Thiohalobacter thiocyanaticus: one gene and its partner. The protein of the gene in region 2 binds, or shares a complex with, the protein of the main gene of each other region. Links are inferred from orthologs where the notes say so. Each region holds a gene or a part of one and is shown on either strand. Other genes may lie near its edges.

Region 1 (12,734 bases), 1.2 Mb from region 2 along the record:
AACAGGATGTTGCCGGTGTCGACCTGCAGGAACTCCTGCTGCGGATGCTTGCGTCCGCCCTGGGGCGGCACCGAGGCGATGGTGCCCTCGATCAGCTTCAGCAGGGCCTGCTGCACACCCTCGCCCGAGACGTCGCGAGTGATGGACGGATTGTCAGACTTGCGTGAGATCTTGTCGATCTCGTCGATGTAGACGATGCCGGTCTGGGCCTTGTCCACGTCGTAGTCGCACTTCTGCAGCAGCTTCTGAATGATGTTCTCGACATCCTCGCCGACATAGCCCGCCTCGGTGAGCGTGGTGGCATCGGCGATGGTGAAGGGGACGTTGAGCAGGCGCGCCAGGGTCTCGGCAAGCAGGGTCTTGCCCGAACCGGTGGGACCGATGAGCAGGATGTTGCTCTTGGACAGTTCCACCTCGTCCTTGCGCTGGCGGGCCTCCATGCGCTTGTAATGGTTGTAGACGGCGACCGAGAGCACCTTCTTGGCCCGTTCCTGACCGATGACGTACTCGTCGAGGACCTCATCGATCTCCTTGGGCTTGGGCAGCTTGCTGCCGCCCGTCGTGGATTTCTCCTGCATCTCCTCGCGAATGATGTCGTTGCACAGCTCGACACATTCGTCGCAGATGAAGACGGACGGCCCGGCAATCAGCTTGCGCACTTCATGCTGACTCTTCCCGCAGAAGGAACAGTACAGCAGCTTGCCATCATCCCCCTTGCCGGTTCGATCGTTGCTCATATTCGACCCTCTATACGCCCACGGCGTCGTTCAGTGCATCTCACAGGGACCATTCAACACCTTCTTGCCCGGTATGACAAGCAATCCCTGCGCCAGTTCAGGGTTTTTCCGCTGCCTCAGTCCTCGCTGGCACGGCGCTCCAGCACTTCGTCGATCAGGCCGTAGTCACGGGCCTGTTCGGCGCTCATGAAGCGGTCCCGGTCGGTATCCTGCTGGATCTGCTCGATCGGCTGGCCGGTATGGTCGGCCAGGATGCTGTTCAGACGCTCGCGCACCAGCAGGATCTCGCGGGCATGAATATCGATGTCGCTGGCCTGCCCCTGGAAGCCGCCCAGCGGCTGGTGGATCATGACCCGGGAATGCGGCAGGCAGTAGCGCTTGCCCTTGGCGCCGCCGGCCAGCAGCACCGCGCCCATGCTGGCCGCCTGGCCGATGCACATGGTGCTGACATCGTTCTTGATGAACTGCATGGTGTCGTAGATCGCCAAGCCCGCCGAGACCGAACCACCCGGAGAATTGATATAAATGTGGATATCCTTGTCGGGGTTTTCCGATTCCAGAAACAGCAGCTGTGCGACCACCACGTTGGCCATGTAGTCCTCGACCGGGCCGACGATGAAGACCACCCGCTCCTTGAGCAGACGCGAGTAGATGTCATAGGCGCGTTCCCCCCGCGCCGTCTGCTCGATCACCATCGGCACCAGATTCAGCGCCCGTGCATGCTGGGCGCCGCCGTTCATAGTCGTATCGGTCATGTGGAAGATTTCCTTTAGCTGTTCGCAGCCTGTCTGAGTTCGATCAGTTCCTCGAAAGAATAAGGCTTTTCAACGACTTTCGCCTGCTCCAGGATCCAGTCCATGACCTGCTCCTCAAGCACCAGGGTCTGGGCGCTGGACATGGCCTCCTGGTTGCCGTAGTACCACTGGATGACCTCCTGGGGGTCCTCGTAGCCGGCGGCGATGGTCTCGATCAGGCTGCGCATCCGGTCCTGATCGACCTGGATGTTGTTGGCCTTGACCACCTCGCCGATGAGCAGGCCCAGCAGCACCCGGCGTTTGGCCTTGTCCTGGAACAGTTCGCGCGGCAGGTTGAAATTCTGGCCCTGCTGGCCCAATTGCATCTGCATGTCCTGTGCCAGGCGGTCGGTCTCCTCCTCGATCAGCGCGGCGGGCACCTCGATCGGGTTCTTCTCGATCAGCGCCTCGAAGGCCCGATCCTTGAGCACCGCCTTGCGGGCATTCTCCAGTTCGCGCTCCATGTTCTTGCGCACTTCCTCACGCAGGCCCTCGACCCCGCCCTCGGTCACACCAAGCGTAGCGGCGAAGTCCTCATCGATCTCGGGCAGCTTCTGCGCCGAAACCTGCTTGACCTTGACGTCGAAGCTGACCGCCTTCCCGGCGAGCGCCTCGCTGTGGTAATCCTCGGGGAAGGTCAGATCGAGCTGCTTCTCCTCGCCCGGCTTGAGGCCGACGAGTCCGTCCTCGAATCCGGCGATCATGCGGCCGGAGCCGATCTCGATCGTCATGTCGCTGCCCTCGCCGCCCTCGAACGGCTCGCCGTCCAGGGTCCCCCTGAAATCGATCACCACCTGGTCGCCCTGCCCGGCGGCGCGCTCGACCGGCTCCCAGGTCGCGCGCTGACGGCGCAGCTTGTCCAGCATCGCGTCGACGTCGGCAGCGTTGATCTCGGTGGCCGGTTTCTCGATCTCCACCCCCTCGAGCGAGGCCAGTTCAACCTCGGGATAGACCTCGAACACAGCGGTGAATTCCAGGTTCCGGCCCGGCTCGATCTCGCCGGGTTCGATGCGCGGCCCGCCGGCCGGACGCAGCCCCTCCTGGTTCAGGGCCTCCTGGTAGCTGGAGTTCATCAACTCGCTGGCCACCTCCATCTGCACCTGACGGCCGTAGCGCTGGCGCACCACCTTGAACGGCACCTTGCCGGGGCGGAAACCGGAGATGCGTGCCGTCCGTGCCAGCGACTTGAGGCGACTCTCGATCTCCTGATCCAGCCGCTCGGCCGGCACCTCAACCTTCATCCGCCGTTCGAGCGGCCCTGAATTCTCGACTGAAACCTGCATTTTTTACCTCTATTATCAACCTGCCTCCCGGGCCGTACCGGACCGGGGGCAGTGTCTCTCAGATCCCGGCTCTGCGAGCCTGCCTTCTTTGCGGGACGTCACGTTCCGCCCATCTGGTGCGAAAGGAGAGACTCGAACTCTCACGGGTTACCCCACTGGAACCTAAATCCAGCGCGTCTACCAGTTCCGCCACTTTCGCGCAGACAGCCCCGGAACGGATCCCGGAACTGTTACCCTCAGACCGCGGATTATAGCGTGCCGGGCAGGCCGCGCGAACCCTATAAATATTGATGAGAATACGAAAAATTTCCGTGCGGGACGACACGCTGCGTGTCGGGGGAAGGGAAAATGGTGGGCCGTCAGGGACTCGAACCCCGGACCAAGTGATTAAGAGTCACCTGCTCTACCAACTGAGCTAACGGCCCAAATTCCGCTGGAATTATACCGGCGCGCACGCGCCCCGACCAGTCTTTCAATGAACTTTTTAATCGTTCCGGCCGGTATCGGCCGGTCTGATATTGGGGTGGACGATGGGAGTTGAACCCACGACCGCAGGAGTCACAATCCTGTGCTCTACCAACTGAGCTACGCCCACCATTGATCTGGCCCCGGTCCGACAACGGGATCGGCGGCCCTGCACCACCACACGGGTGTGGCAGATGGTACCCCGGGAGGGAATCGAACCCCCGACCTAGGGCTTAGAAGGCCCTTGCTCTATCCGACTGAGCTACCGGGGCGCTGTTGGTCGGGGTAGAGGGATTTGAACCCCCGACATCCTGCTCCCAAAGCAGGCGCGCTACCAGACTGCGCTATACCCCGGTAAGCCGGCTCTCCCGGCCTGTATCGCGAGTCCGGCCCGGCGGGCCTGCCTCCACTGACTGAATCCCGGCCGGGGCAAGGGCGCAGATAATACGCCGCCCCCACCATTGGCGTCAATTCGCCGACCGCGCCAGGGCAGGACTCTGCCTTGATGGCACGCGCGAGCGCGTGCGAGAATGCCCGGCTTTCCCGGCTGGTTGAACAAGGACACACCGATGGCTGCGCAGTTGATCGACGGCAAGGCGATTGCGGCAAGCGTTCGCGGCGACATCAAGTCGCGGATCGATGCCCGACTGGCCGCCGGCAAGCGCCGCCCGGGCCTGGCCGTGGTGCTGGTCGGCACCGACCCGGCCTCCCAGGTCTACGTGCGCAACAAGCGCCGGGCCTGCGAGGAGGCCGGCGTGCTGTCCCAGGGCCACGACCTGCCGGAGTCGACCACCGAGGCCGAGTTGCTGGCCCTGATCGACCGCCTGAACGCCGATCCCGAGATCGACGGCATCCTGGTCCAGCTGCCCCTGCCCCCGCACATCGACACCGAGACCGTGGTCGAGCGCATCCGCCCGGACAAGGATGTCGACGGCTTCCACCCCTACAACCTCGGCCGCCTGGCCCTGCGCATCCCCATCATGCGGCCCTGCACACCCTATGGCGTGATGACCCTGCTGCGCGAGATCAATGAGGGTTTCTATGGCCGTCGGGCCGTGGTGGTGGGCGCATCCAACCACGTGGGTCGGCCGATGGGGCTGGAACTGCTGCTGGCGGGCTGCACCGTCACCACCTGTCACCGCTTCACGCAGCACCTGGACTGGCACGTCGGCCAGGCCGACATCCTGGTGGTGGCCGTGGGCAAGCCGGGGCTGGTACAGGGGGAATGGATCAAGCCGGGGGCGACCGTGATCGATGTGGGCATCAACCGCACCGAGGACGGCAAACTGATCGGCGATGTCACCTTCGATGCGGCCTGCGAACGCGCCGCCTGGATCACCCCGGTGCCGGGCGGCGTGGGGCCGATGACCGTCGCCACCCTGCTGCAGAACACCCTGCTCGCCGCCGAGCGGTTCCACGACAGCGACTGAGTTGTTTCTCCTTCACCGCCGTAGGATGGGTGGAGCGTAGTGCACCCCATCGTTAACCGGCATGAAGATGGGTTACGTCGCAGGTTTTGTAGGATGGGTGAAGCGCAGCGTAACCCATCGGTACCCGACGTGAAGATGAGCGCCGCGCAGATTCAGCCGCAGTCGCGTGCCGCCACCTGGCTGAGCCCGCGCGAGGCCAGCAATTCGTCCAGGGGCCGCGGCCGGCCGATACCATAGCCCTGCGCATAATTCACACCCAGCGCCTGCAGCGATGCACGGATGGCGTCGTTCTCGACGAACTCGGCAATGGTCTGGATGTTCATTACATGGCCGACATTGTTGATGGCCTCGACCATGGCATGATCGATGGGATCCTCCACCATATCGCGCACGAAGCTGCCGTCGATCTTCAGGTAATCCACTTCCAGGTTCTTGAGATAGGCGAACGAACTCAGTCCGCTGCCGAAATCATCCAGCGCGAAGCGGCAGCCCAGCGTCTTGAGTTGCTTGATGAAGCGCGCGGCCCGGCGCAGATTGGCGATGGCCGCGGTCTCGGTGATCTCGAAGCAGAAACGGCTGGCGGGCACGGGGGAGTCGGCGATGCGGCGAAGCAGATAGCGCAGGAATTCATCCTCACCCAGCGAACGACCCGAGATATTGATGGTCCAGACCGCCTCGCGCAGCGGTCCGCGCTCAATGGTCGCGGCGGTATCCAGCACCCGGTCGATCACCCAGCGGTCGACCTCGGGCATCATGTTGTAGCGCTCGGCGGCGGGAATGAAGGCCATGGGCGGAACCTCCTCGCCGCTTTCGTCGCAGATGCGCAGCAGGATCTCGTAATGCACCGGCAACGAGGGATCGCTGACCGGCTCGATGACCTGGGAATAGAGCACGAAACGGTCTTCCTCGATGGCCTTGCGAATGCGGGCCACCCAGCGCATCTCGCCCTGACGGCGCTTGAGTTCGTGGTCGTCGGGCTTGTAGACGTGGATGCGGTTGCGGCCGCTGTCCTTGGCGGCATAACAGGCAACATCGGCAGCACTGTAGATCTCGGTCATGTTGTGAATCGAGGCATTGACCGTGACCACGCCGATGCTCACCCCGATCTCGAAGCTGTGTTCCTCATGCACGAAACGGAAGTCGCGCACCGTCTTGCGCAGATCCTCGGCAACCCGCCGTGCCTGTTCCAGCGTACAGTGCATCAGCAGTACGCCGAATTCATCGCCGCCGAGACGGGCGAGAATGTCGGCATCGCGGATGCGTGATTGCAGCAGGACGGCGATCTGGCGCAGCAGCTCATCGCCGGCGATATGGCCGCAGGTGTCGTTGACCAGCTTGAACTGATCGAGATCGAGGTAGCACAAAGCGTGCTCGTCCCCGCGCAGACGCGACTCCTCGATGGCCTCCTTCAACCGCTGCTCGAACTCGCGGCGGTTGTACAGACCGGTCAGCGCATCGTGAGTGGCCTGATAGGACAGCTGGCGCGCCAGCTTGCGGGCATGGCCGACGTCGTGGAACACCATCACCGCGCCGATGATCCCGCCACTGCGGTCACGGATCGGGGCTGCAGAGTCGGCAATCGCCACCTCCTCGCCGTCGGCACGCACCAGCACGGTATGATCGGCCAACTCCAGGATCTCGCCGCACTTCAGGCACTGATCCACGGGGTTTTCCACCGGTTGGCGGGTGTTCTCATTGATCAGCTGCATGATTTCGCTGAGCACCTTGCCCTGCACCTCGTGCAACTGGTAGCCGGTCAGACGCTCGGCCACCGGATTCAGATACTCGATGCAGCCGGCCTCGTCGGTGGTGATCACGGCATCGCCGATGGAATGCAGCGTGACCTCGACCCGCTCCTTTTCGTGGTACAGGGCCGATTCCGACTCGCGCACCCGCGCCAGCGCATCCTTGAGTTCGTCCTGCTGCACCAGCAGGTAATCCAGCGCCTTGTTGAAGAACTTGCCGAGAAAACCGAACTCGTCCTGACGGGTCTCGTCGAAGCGTGCCTGCTCGTCGCCGACGGTGAAGCGCTGGGCCGTGGTCACCATGCCGAGGAAGGGCTGAGTCAGCAGACGCTGGAGTATCCACTGGAGGATGAAGCCGAAGGCGGAGAACAGAACGCCCATGGTGATGAGCAGTTCCTTGCGCAGGCGTGCGACCTCGGCCTCGACCGACGGCAGGTACATCACCACACGCTGCAATCCGCTGCTGACGGGGATGCCGTCCGGGGTCTGCAGGGTCTGTTCATGGTAGTGGGACTCGCCGCTGATGCGGCCGAACCGCAGCAGCCGGTTCTCCAGAACGATCTCGGCACCCAGCAGGCCGTGCGCATCGATCAGCGTATCGATGCGGGGTGACAAGACCTCCGGCGAAGCCGCCTCCTGCCGGACCAGCAGGTCGGCCACCGCCTCGGTGAAGCGGTTGCTCTGCAGGGCATGGCGACCGCGGATGTTCTCCTCCAGCGTGCGCATCTGGAACAGGGTCAGAATCAGGCCGACAAAGACCGTGCCCCAGAACACGATACCGGTAATCTTGGTGGGAAGGCGCGCGCGCAGTTGTTGAGTCGTATCCTGCATGGTCTCTATCGCGGCCTCTCAGATCGTGGGCACGACTGCGCTCCGGAAAGCCGGGTGGGCGCGGACCTGTACAGCGAAGCGGACAGCGGCAGACGGCTCAACGAAAACCCGCGTATTTGAGCGAAATCAGCACCGGACACACCCCGCTGATCCCCGCCCCCAGGATGGCGAATCCCATGAACCAGGGAAAGAACCACAGCATTTCGGCGAACACGAAAACCGACAGGATCAGGAACAGCGAGACCACGATGCGCCAGGCCCGCTCGGCATCGAAGGGCAGCCGGCAGCGATGCTGGCTGGCCGCGAAGTCATCGCACTCGGACGCGCCGCTGCCGTCATTGCCGGCCAGGCGCCCCAGCACCAGCGGCAGCCGCAGGTTGGTCACCCCTTCCAGCAGCATCACCACGATGAGCGCCAGGATCAGCCCCTGGAACTCGAAGTACAGCGCCACCAGCAGCAGCGTGCCCAGCAGTGCACGATAGCTTCGATCGGTCATGTGCCTCCGCCTGCTCAATGCCCGGCCGATTCCCGGCTGGGCCCTGTGAATGTAACTTTATGTTTTTTTGGTATAAAGCTTCTATCTTTGTATAGCGGCGGGGGCCGGGAAATCTTGATGGAACGGGTCTAAATCAGAACGGGGGCGGGGAGCGCGCAACCGGACACTGTCGTGGCAATCGCCGCCCGGATCAGGCGCGGCGCCAGCTGGTGCCTTCAGGGCCATCCTCGAGCAGCACACCCCGGGCCTTGAGTTCATCTCGGATGCGGTCGGATTCGGCCCAGTCCTTCTCCGCCCGGGCCCGGCGGCGCTGCTCGATCAGTGCCTCGATCTGCCCGGCATCCAGTTCGTCCTCCCCCGTCGCGCCGGCCCCGCGCAGGTAGTCCTCCGGATCGGCCTGCAGCAGACCGATCACCCCGCCCAGGTGACGCAGGGTGGCAGCCAGCACGGCGGCGCGTTCGGGGGCCTCGCGCTTGGCCCGATTGAGCTCACGCGCCAGTTCGAACAGCTGGGCGATGGCCTCGGGGGTGTTGAAATCGTCGTCCATACGGGCACGAAAATCCGCCACTGCCTGTGCGCCCGGCCCGCCGGCCGGGCTGACGCCGCGCAGGGCGGTATACAGCCGGTCCAGGGCGCCCCGGGCCTTGTGCAGATTGTCCTCGGTGTAGTTCAGCGGACTGCGGTAGTGGCTGCTGAGGATGAAGAATCGCACCACCTCGGCCTGGAACTGTGACAGCACCTCGCGCACGGTGAAGAAGTTGCCCAGCGACTTGGACATCTTCTCCTCGTCGACCTGCACGAAGCCGTTGTGGATCCAGTAGTTGACGAAGTGGCAGCCGGTCGCCGCCTCGGACTGGGCGATCTCGTTCTCGTGATGCGGGAACTTGAGATCCATGCCGCCGCCATGGATATCGAAATGCGCACCCAGGCACTCGGTGGACATGGCCGAACATTCGATGTGCCAGCCCGGCCGGCCCGGTCCCCAGGGCGAGTCCCAGCTCGGTTCGTCCGGCTTGGCCGCCTTCCACAGCACGAAGTCCAGCGGATCGGCCTTGGCCTCTTCGACGTCGATGCGGGCACCGGCACGCAGCGAGTCAGGCTTCTCGCCGGACAGGCGGCCGTAGGTCTCGAACCGGCTGACATCATAGTAGACGTCGCCGTTGCCGGCCTGATAGGCATAGCCCTTCTCGACCAGGGTGGTGATCATGTCGATGATGCCCTGCATCGACGTGGTTGCGCGCGGCTCATGATCGGGCGGGAGCACGCCGAGGGCGGCACTGTCCTCGTGCATGGCGTCGATGAAGCGCCCGGTGAGATCCTGAATGGTCTCACCCTTGTCGTTGGCCCGCTGGATGATCTTGTCGTCGATGTCGGTGATGTTGCGCACATAGGTCAGCTCAAAGCCCAGTTCGCGCAGATAACGCGCGATCACATCGAACACCACCAGCACCCGGGCGTGGCCCAGATGACAGTAGTCGTAGACGGTCATACCGCAGACATACATGCGCACCCTGCCGGGCTCGATGGGCGTGAAGACCTCTTTCTCTCGGGTCAGGCTGTTGTAGATCTGCAGCATGCTGGTTCCTGTCGCTCCGGTGTCAGTCGTGATTGCACAGGGCCGCGGCCCGGCGCAGGCGGCGCTGGATGCGGGGCTTGCCCAGCAGCTCCCACAGCCGGCCAAGTTCGGGGCCGTTGCGCCAGACGCCGCCATGTTCGGGGTCATACAGTTCGCCGGTCATCGCCGCGCGCAGCGGCATGAACAGCTGTTTGCCCTTCACCCCGGCCGCCTGGCCCACGGCCTTGCTGTAGGTTCTGAAATCCTCATGGCCGGCGTTGATCTCGGCGTCGGCGGCCGCGAAGAAACCGCGTCCCGCGGCCTCGATGACCTGCTGCGCATCCGGATCATATTTGTCCGTTTCGGCGAACAGATTCGCGGCCCAGACAAAGGCATCGACCGGCATCTCGATATTGTCGCGGATCGCCTGCACGAAGGCGATGGTCTGCTCCTGCGGCACGAAATCGCCCAACGTCCTGCCGTGCAGGAAACGGTGCGTCTGCAGCCATTCCCACAGCTCGGCATCGGTCGCGTGCTGGATGGCCTCCTTCTGCCAGTGCAGCAGCTGCTGCGGATCGTGCCGGGCCGGGGCCCGGCCCAGGCGTTCCAGCGCAAAACCCGCCGCCAGTTCATCGAGGCTCAGATACCCATCCTGCTCATAGGTATGTCCGAGCCGGGCCAGGTGATTGCACAGGGCCTCGGGCAGGTAGCCGGTCTCGCGCAGCTGGCGCAGGCTCTGGCTGCCGTGGCGCTTGGACAGGGGCGCGCCGTCCTCGCCCACGATCATGGCGATGTGGCCATAGGCCGGTGCCGGCAGCTCCAGCACGTTCAGGAGCATGAGCTGGCGCGGCGTGTTGGTCAGATGATCCTCGCCGCGCAGCACATGCGTCACCCCCATCAGGGCATCATCGATGGCATTGCTGAAGAAGAAGGCCGCGCTGCCGTCGGCCCGGCGGATGATGAAATCCCCGATCTCCTCGCTGCGAAAGCGCTGCGCTCCCCGCACACTGTCATTGAATTCGATGGTCTGACCCGGCGGCACCCGGAAGCGCAGGGTCGGCCGCCTGCCCTCCCCCGCGCGGCGCGCGCGTTCGTCGGCACTGAGCCGGGCGCAGGTACCGGGGTAGCGCGGCGGCTGGCCGGCGGCCTGCTGCGCCTTGCGCGCGATGGCAAGCTCCTGTTCGCTGCAATAGCAGGGGTAGGCCAGATCGGCCGCAATCAGCCGGTCATAATAATGCTCATAGATCCCCGCCCGCTCGGACTGGACATAGGGCCCGGCCCCGCCTTCCACCCCCGGCCCTTCCTGCCAGTCCAGGCCCAGCCAGCGCAGATCACGCTGCAGCTGTTCGCTGTGCTCGGAACGACTGCGCTCGCGGTCCGTGTCCTCGATGCGCAGCAGGAAAACACCCCCGTGATGTCGGGCATAGAGCGCATTGAACAGGGCGGTGCGGGCGTTGCCCAGGTGCATCTCCCCCGTGGGGCTCGGGGCAAAACGGGTTTTGACGGCGGGCTGGCTCATGCGGCCGGAATCATAGCCCATATGAGGTTCCAGGTGCCAGATACCCGGTTCCCCGACCGGCACCAGTAATCTAGCCCCGCCACGGGTCCGTTTCCGCAGGCCTCCCTGGCTGTTCCGGGTTTTGCCCCGCCGGGAAAGCCGTTATCATCCCCCTTCCAACCGCCGCAACGAGCACGCCATCATGCTGAAACGACTGTTCCGATTCTGGCCGGCCCTGCTGCTGCTCGCCGGCTTCAACCTTCACGCCGCACCCGACCAAGGAGCCGAACCCGTGACCGTACGCATGCAGACCACCATGGGCGACATCGTCCTCGAACTCGACGCCGACAAGGCCCCCGTGACCGTGGAGAACTTCCTGGAATACGCCCGTGCCGGCTTCTACGACGGCACCATCTTCCACCGCGTCATCCCCGGTTTCATGATCCAGGGCGGCGGCTTCGAGCCCGGCATGACCCAGAAGCAGACCCGTCCCCCGATCAAGAACGAGGCCGACAACGGCCTGAAGAACGTCGAGGGCGCCATCGCCATGGCCCGCACCCCGGACCCGCATTCGGCCTCGGCACAGTTCTTCATCAATGTGAAGGACAACGACTTCCTCAACTTCACCTCGCCCACGCCGCAGGGCTGGGGCTACTGCGTGTTCGGCAGAGTGACCGAGGGCCTGGACGTGGTGCATGCCATCGAGCAGGTCGCCACCGGCAGCAAGGGCGGTCACCAGGACGTGCCGCAGGAAGACGTGGTGATCGAGAAGGTCACCGTCGAGGAATAGGCTCCACGCGGCCGCCGTGCGGCGGCCGCTCCCCTCTCCCACATGAACACCCTGTTCATCTCCGACCTGCATCTGGATCCGCAGCGCCCGGAGATCCTGGCGCTGTTCACCCGCTTTCTGGACGCACTGGACGCCAGCCAGACCGAGGCCCTGTATATCCTCGGCGATCTGTTCGAGGCCTGGATCGGCGACGACGAGGACGCAGCGGCCTGTCAGGCGATCAGCGACCGGCTGCGCTTGGTGAGCGAACGCGGCATCGTGCTGAACATCATGCACGGCAACCGTGACTTCCTGCTCGGCCCCGCCTTCGCCGAAGGCTGCGGCGCCCGGCTCATCGACGACCCCGCCCGCATCGACCTCTACGGCACCCCGACCCTGCTGATGCACGGGGACACCCTCTGCACCGATGACCTGGAATACCAGGCGTTCCGCCGCCAGGTGCGCGATCCCGACTGGCAGCGGCAATTCCTGGCCCTGCCCCTGGCCGAGCGCCGCCGCATGGCCGCCGGTCTGCGCGAGACCAGCCGCGAACAGACCGCCGCCAAGCGGCCCGAGATCATGGACGTCAATCCGGAGGCCGTCATCACGGCCATGCGCGAGGCCGGCGTGCAGACCCTGATCCACGGCCACACCCACCGTCCCGCCGTGCACGAATTCGAGCTCGACGGCCGCCCTGCCCGGCGCATCGTGCTGGGCGACTGGTATGACCAGGGCAGCGTATTGAAGGCTTCTCCGGCAGGCCGGGAACTGCTGACTTTGTTTGAATAACCGCTGTTTCAGGCACACAGAACCACGATGCGGACGCACGGCTGCGTTCAATTAACAATAAAGCACACACCCTTGCCCATGAAAATCACAAACAAATACATGGCCCTGGTCTTTCTGCTTCTGATCGCCAATTCAGCAATTGCCCAACCCCCCTCCTGGTCCGACTGGCGCCATGGCTACCTGGGGCATTCGCGGGCGCACGCTGCTGCCGAGCGCTCCAGCGCGCCGCTGGTGGTGTATTTCCATGCCGACTGGTGCGGCTGGTGCCGCAAGCTGAATACGCGCTATCTGCGCGAGGGCGAGGTGCGCAGCACCCTGTCGGGGATGCAGAAGGTGGAACTG
Region 2 (3,413 bases):
CGTCCTCCATTTCCTTGATCATGCCGCGACGGCGGTTCAGGTCACCCACCACGTCGCCCATGTACTCTTCCGGAGTAACGACCTCGACACTCATAATGGGTTCGAGCAGCACCGGACTGGCCTTCAGCGCGCCTTCCTTGAAGCCCATGGAGCCGGCGATCTTGAAAGCCATCTCGGAGGAATCGACGTCATGGTAGGAACCGTCGAACAGGGTGATCTTCACGTCGACCATCGGGAACCCGCCCAGTACACCGTTCTCCATCTGCTCCTGGATGCCCTTGTCCACGGCCGGGATGTAATCCTTGGGCACGACACCGCCGACGATGGCGTTGACAAACTCGTACCCCGCCCCCGGCTCCTGCGGCTCCAGCTTGAGCACGACATGGCCGTACTGGCCGCGGCCGCCGGACTGACGCACGAACTTGCCTTCGACCTTCTCGACCGCCTTGCGAATGGTCTCGCGATAGGCCACCTGGGGCGCGCCCACGTTGGCCTCGACCTTGAACTCGCGCTTCATGCGGTCGACGATGATGTCCAGGTGCAGCTCGCCCATGCCGGAGATGATGGTCTGCCCGGATTCCTCGTCCGTATGTACACGGAAGGAGGGATCCTCCTGAGCCAGCTTCTGCAGGGCGATGCCCATCTTCTCCTGGTCGGCCTTGGTCTTGGGTTCCACCGCGACGGAGATGACCGGCTCGGGGAATTCCATGCGCTCCAGGATGACGGGCTTGCTCATGTCGCACAGGGTGTCACCGGTAGTGACGTCCTTCAGGCCCACGGCGGCGGCGATGTCGCCGGCGCGCACCTCCTTGATCTCCTCGCGCGAGTTGGAGTGCATCTGCAGGATACGGCCGACGCGCTCCTTCTTGCCCTTGACCGAGTTGTAGACGGTGTCGCCGGAACTCAGCACGCCGGAGTAGACCCGGAAGAAGGTCAGCGAACCGACATAGGGATCGGTGGCGATCTTGAAGGCCAGCGCGGCGAAGGGCTCGTCATCGGAGGACTTACGCAGCACCTCGGTCTCGCTCTCGTCGTCCAGCACACCCTTGATGGCCAGCACGTCGACCGGCGAGGGCATGAAATTGATCATGGCGTCCAGCATGGCCTGCACGCCCTTGTTCTTGAAGGCGGAGCCGCACATCATCGGAATGATCTCGACCGTCAGGGTGCGCATGCGCAGGCCCTTGATGATCTCCTCGTGGGACAGATCACCCTCGTTGAGATACTTGTCCATCAGTTCTTCGGTGGCCTCGGCAGCGGCTTCCAGCATGTGCTCGCGCCACTCCTGGCACTGCTCGAGCATATCCGCGGGGATATCCCTGGCCTCGTAGGTCATCCCCATGTCGGCCTCGTTCCAGTAGATGGCCTGCATCCGGATCAGGTCCACCACGCCCTGGAAATTGTCCTCGGCGCCGATCGGCAGCTGCACCGGGACCGGGAAGGCGCCCAGCCGGGTCTTGACCTGCTCGACCACGCGCAGGAAATTCGCGCCGGCACGGTCCATCTTGTTGACGAAGCCCATGCGCGGGACGTGATACTTGTTGGCCTGGCGCCAGACCGTCTCGGACTGGGGTTCGACGCCGCCCACGGCGCAGAACACGGCGCAGGCGCCGTCGAGTACGCGCAGAGAACGCTCCACCTCGATGGTGAAGTCCACGTGGCCGGGGGTGTCGATGATATTGATGCGGTGTTCCGGGAACTGCTGGTCCATGCCGCTCCAGAAGCAGGTGGTGGCCGCGGAGGTGATGGTGATGCCGCGCTCCTGCTCCTGCTCCATCCAGTCCATGGTGGCCGCACCGTCGTGCGTCTCGCCGATCTTGTGCGACACGCCGGTGTAGAACAGGACGCGCTCTGTAGTCGTCGTCTTGCCGGCATCAATGTGCGCCATGATGCCGACATTGCGATAACGTTCGATTGGGGTTTTGCGTGCCACGGACTGAGTTCCTATCTAAATAATGTTGCTTAAAAATGTCTGCGCGCTTACCAGCGGTAGTGCGCGAAGGCCTTGTTGGCCTCGGCCATGCGGTGCGTATCCTCGCGCTTCTTCACCGCGGCGCCACGGCTCTCAGAGGCATCCATGATCTCGCCGGCAAGACGTTGCGCCATGGTCTTCTCGCTGCGCTTGCTGGCGGCATCGATCACCCAGCGCATGGCCAGGGTCTGGCGGCGGACCGGTCGCACCTCGATCGGCACCTGGTAGGTGGCACCGCCGACGCGGCGGGACTTGACCTCGACCATCGGGCTGACGTTCTCCAGGGCCTGGTCCATGACCTCCATCGGGTCGCCGCTCTTCTGACCGATATGGTCCAGGGCGCCGTAGACGATGCGCTCTGCGACCGATTTCTTGCCGCTCATCATGAGCATATTCATAAACTTGGCCAGCTTCTCACTGCCGAACTTGGGGTCCGGCAGGATCTGGCGGCGTTCTGCTGACTTTCTTCTGGACATGTCGTTTTCCTGTGCAACCGGACTGCGTTAGGACTTGGGCCGCTTGGCGCCATACTTCGAGCGCCCCTTGCGGCGCGCCTGCACCCCGGAGGTGTCCAGGCTGCCGCGCACGGTGTGGTAGCGCACGCCGGGCAGGTCCTTCACACGACCACCACGGATCAGCACCACTGAGTGCTCCTGCAGATTGTGGCCCTCACCACCGATGTAGGTGTTGACTTCATAACCGTTGGTCAAACGCACCCGCGCGACCTTGCGCAATGCCGAGTTCGGTTTCTTCGGCGTGGTGGTGTAGACACGGGTGCACACGCCTCGCTTCTGCGGTGAAGCCTCGAGCGCAGGCACGTTACTCTGCCGCGCTCTGCGGCTACGCGATTTGCGTACTAACTGGTTGATCGTGGGCATAAAAACTCACTTTAATCCGTCTTGCTGCCAACATGGATGCGGTCGGAAAATAAACGACAGGCCGGCATGGTTGCCCGGCCTGTCGGGAAAGACGCGCAATTTTAGAGAGCCACCCCCACCCTGTCAAGCACTTGTGGTGCCTGTTTCAGGGACGGGGCGGGAGGGTCAGGAATCCGACTCGTCAGGCGACTCGGCGGAAGACTCGACGGCGGACTCCACCTCGGCGGGCTCGGCGAAGGCGGCCGCGGCGGCCTCTCCGGCGAGGTCGGCATGACGCAGACGGCGGCGCTCGTCGTGATGCGCCAGCCCGGTTCCCGCCGGGATCAGGCGACCCACGATGACATTCTCCTTCAGTCCGCGCAGTTCGTCGCGCCCGCCGCGGGTGGCGGCCTCGGTCAGCACCCGGGTGGTCTCCTGGAAGGAGGCCGCCGAGATGAAGGATTCGGTCGCCAGCGAGGCCTTGGTGATACCCAGCAGGAGAATGTTGTAGCTGGCCGGGACCTTGCCCTCGGCCTCGGCCTTCTCGTTCTCCTCCAGCAGTATCGCCTTCTCGACCTGTTCGC

Evidence for each region.
Region 1: the proteins of rpsG (region 2) and tig are in contact, whole or in part, in a crystal structure (PDB 3GTY), measured with the Thermotoga maritima proteins. The link is inferred for Thiohalobacter thiocyanaticus from one-to-one orthologs. Residues at the interface, in WP_004081843.1 of Thermotoga maritima: Lys34, Lys52, Lys55, Glu59, Arg62, Gln63, Glu66, Asn67, Lys69, Val71, Arg95, Ala109, Lys110, Lys111, Gly112, Arg113, Pro114, Glu117, Glu121, Ile124, Ala125, Tyr127, Asn128, Asn129, Thr130, Gly131, Lys135, Asp139, Arg142, Met143; in WP_004081061.1 of Thermotoga maritima: Glu122, Val124, Val129, Leu130, Tyr133, Glu188, Gly259, Ile262, Tyr263, Glu266, Ser270, Glu273, Gln274, Glu277, Arg308, Gln311, Ile312, Ser315, Tyr316, Glu325, Arg329, Arg336, Leu363, Phe366, Trp367, Arg373, Leu377, Arg381, Leu384, Glu387.

What each region holds. Positions count from the first base shown.
Region 1 is NZ_AP018052.1:1,649,257-1,661,990, reverse strand. Bases 661-3,463 are described here. They hold tig (trigger factor), read right to left. Parts: upstream 2,815-3,463; coding sequence 1,507-2,814; downstream 661-1,506. Other genes in these bases: clpP (ATP-dependent Clp endopeptidase proteolytic subunit ClpP), read right to left, coding at 854-1,492; clpX (ATP-dependent Clp protease ATP-binding subunit ClpX), read right to left, coding at 661-737. Outside these bases: more of clpX, read right to left, coding at 1-660; bifunctional methylenetetrahydrofolate dehydrogenase/methenyltetrahydrofolate cyclohydrolase FolD, read left to right, coding at 3,849-4,709; CFK21_RS07675 (EAL domain-containing protein), read right to left, coding at 4,862-7,285; CFK21_RS07670 (DUF2892 domain-containing protein), read right to left, coding at 7,383-7,781; cysS (cysteine--tRNA ligase), read right to left, coding at 7,972-9,357; gltX (glutamate--tRNA ligase), read right to left, coding at 9,380-10,855; CFK21_RS07655 (peptidylprolyl isomerase), read left to right, coding at 11,139-11,624; CFK21_RS07650 (UDP-2,3-diacylglucosamine diphosphatase), read left to right, coding at 11,667-12,392; CFK21_RS07645 (thioredoxin family protein), read left to right, coding at 12,471-12,734. UniProt on the Bacillus subtilis protein: Involved in protein export. Acts as a chaperone by maintaining the newly synthesized protein in an open conformation. Functions as a peptidyl-prolyl cis-trans isomerase.
Region 2 is NZ_AP018052.1:2,861,090-2,864,502, forward strand. What follows is about bases 715-3,413. They hold rpsG (30S ribosomal protein S7), read right to left. Parts: upstream 2,449-3,413; coding sequence 1,981-2,448; downstream 715-1,980. Other genes in these bases: fusA (elongation factor G), read right to left, coding at 715-1,933; rpsL (30S ribosomal protein S12), read right to left, coding at 2,476-2,850; rpoC (DNA-directed RNA polymerase subunit beta'), read right to left, coding at 3,016-3,413. Outside these bases: more of fusA, read right to left, coding at 1-714.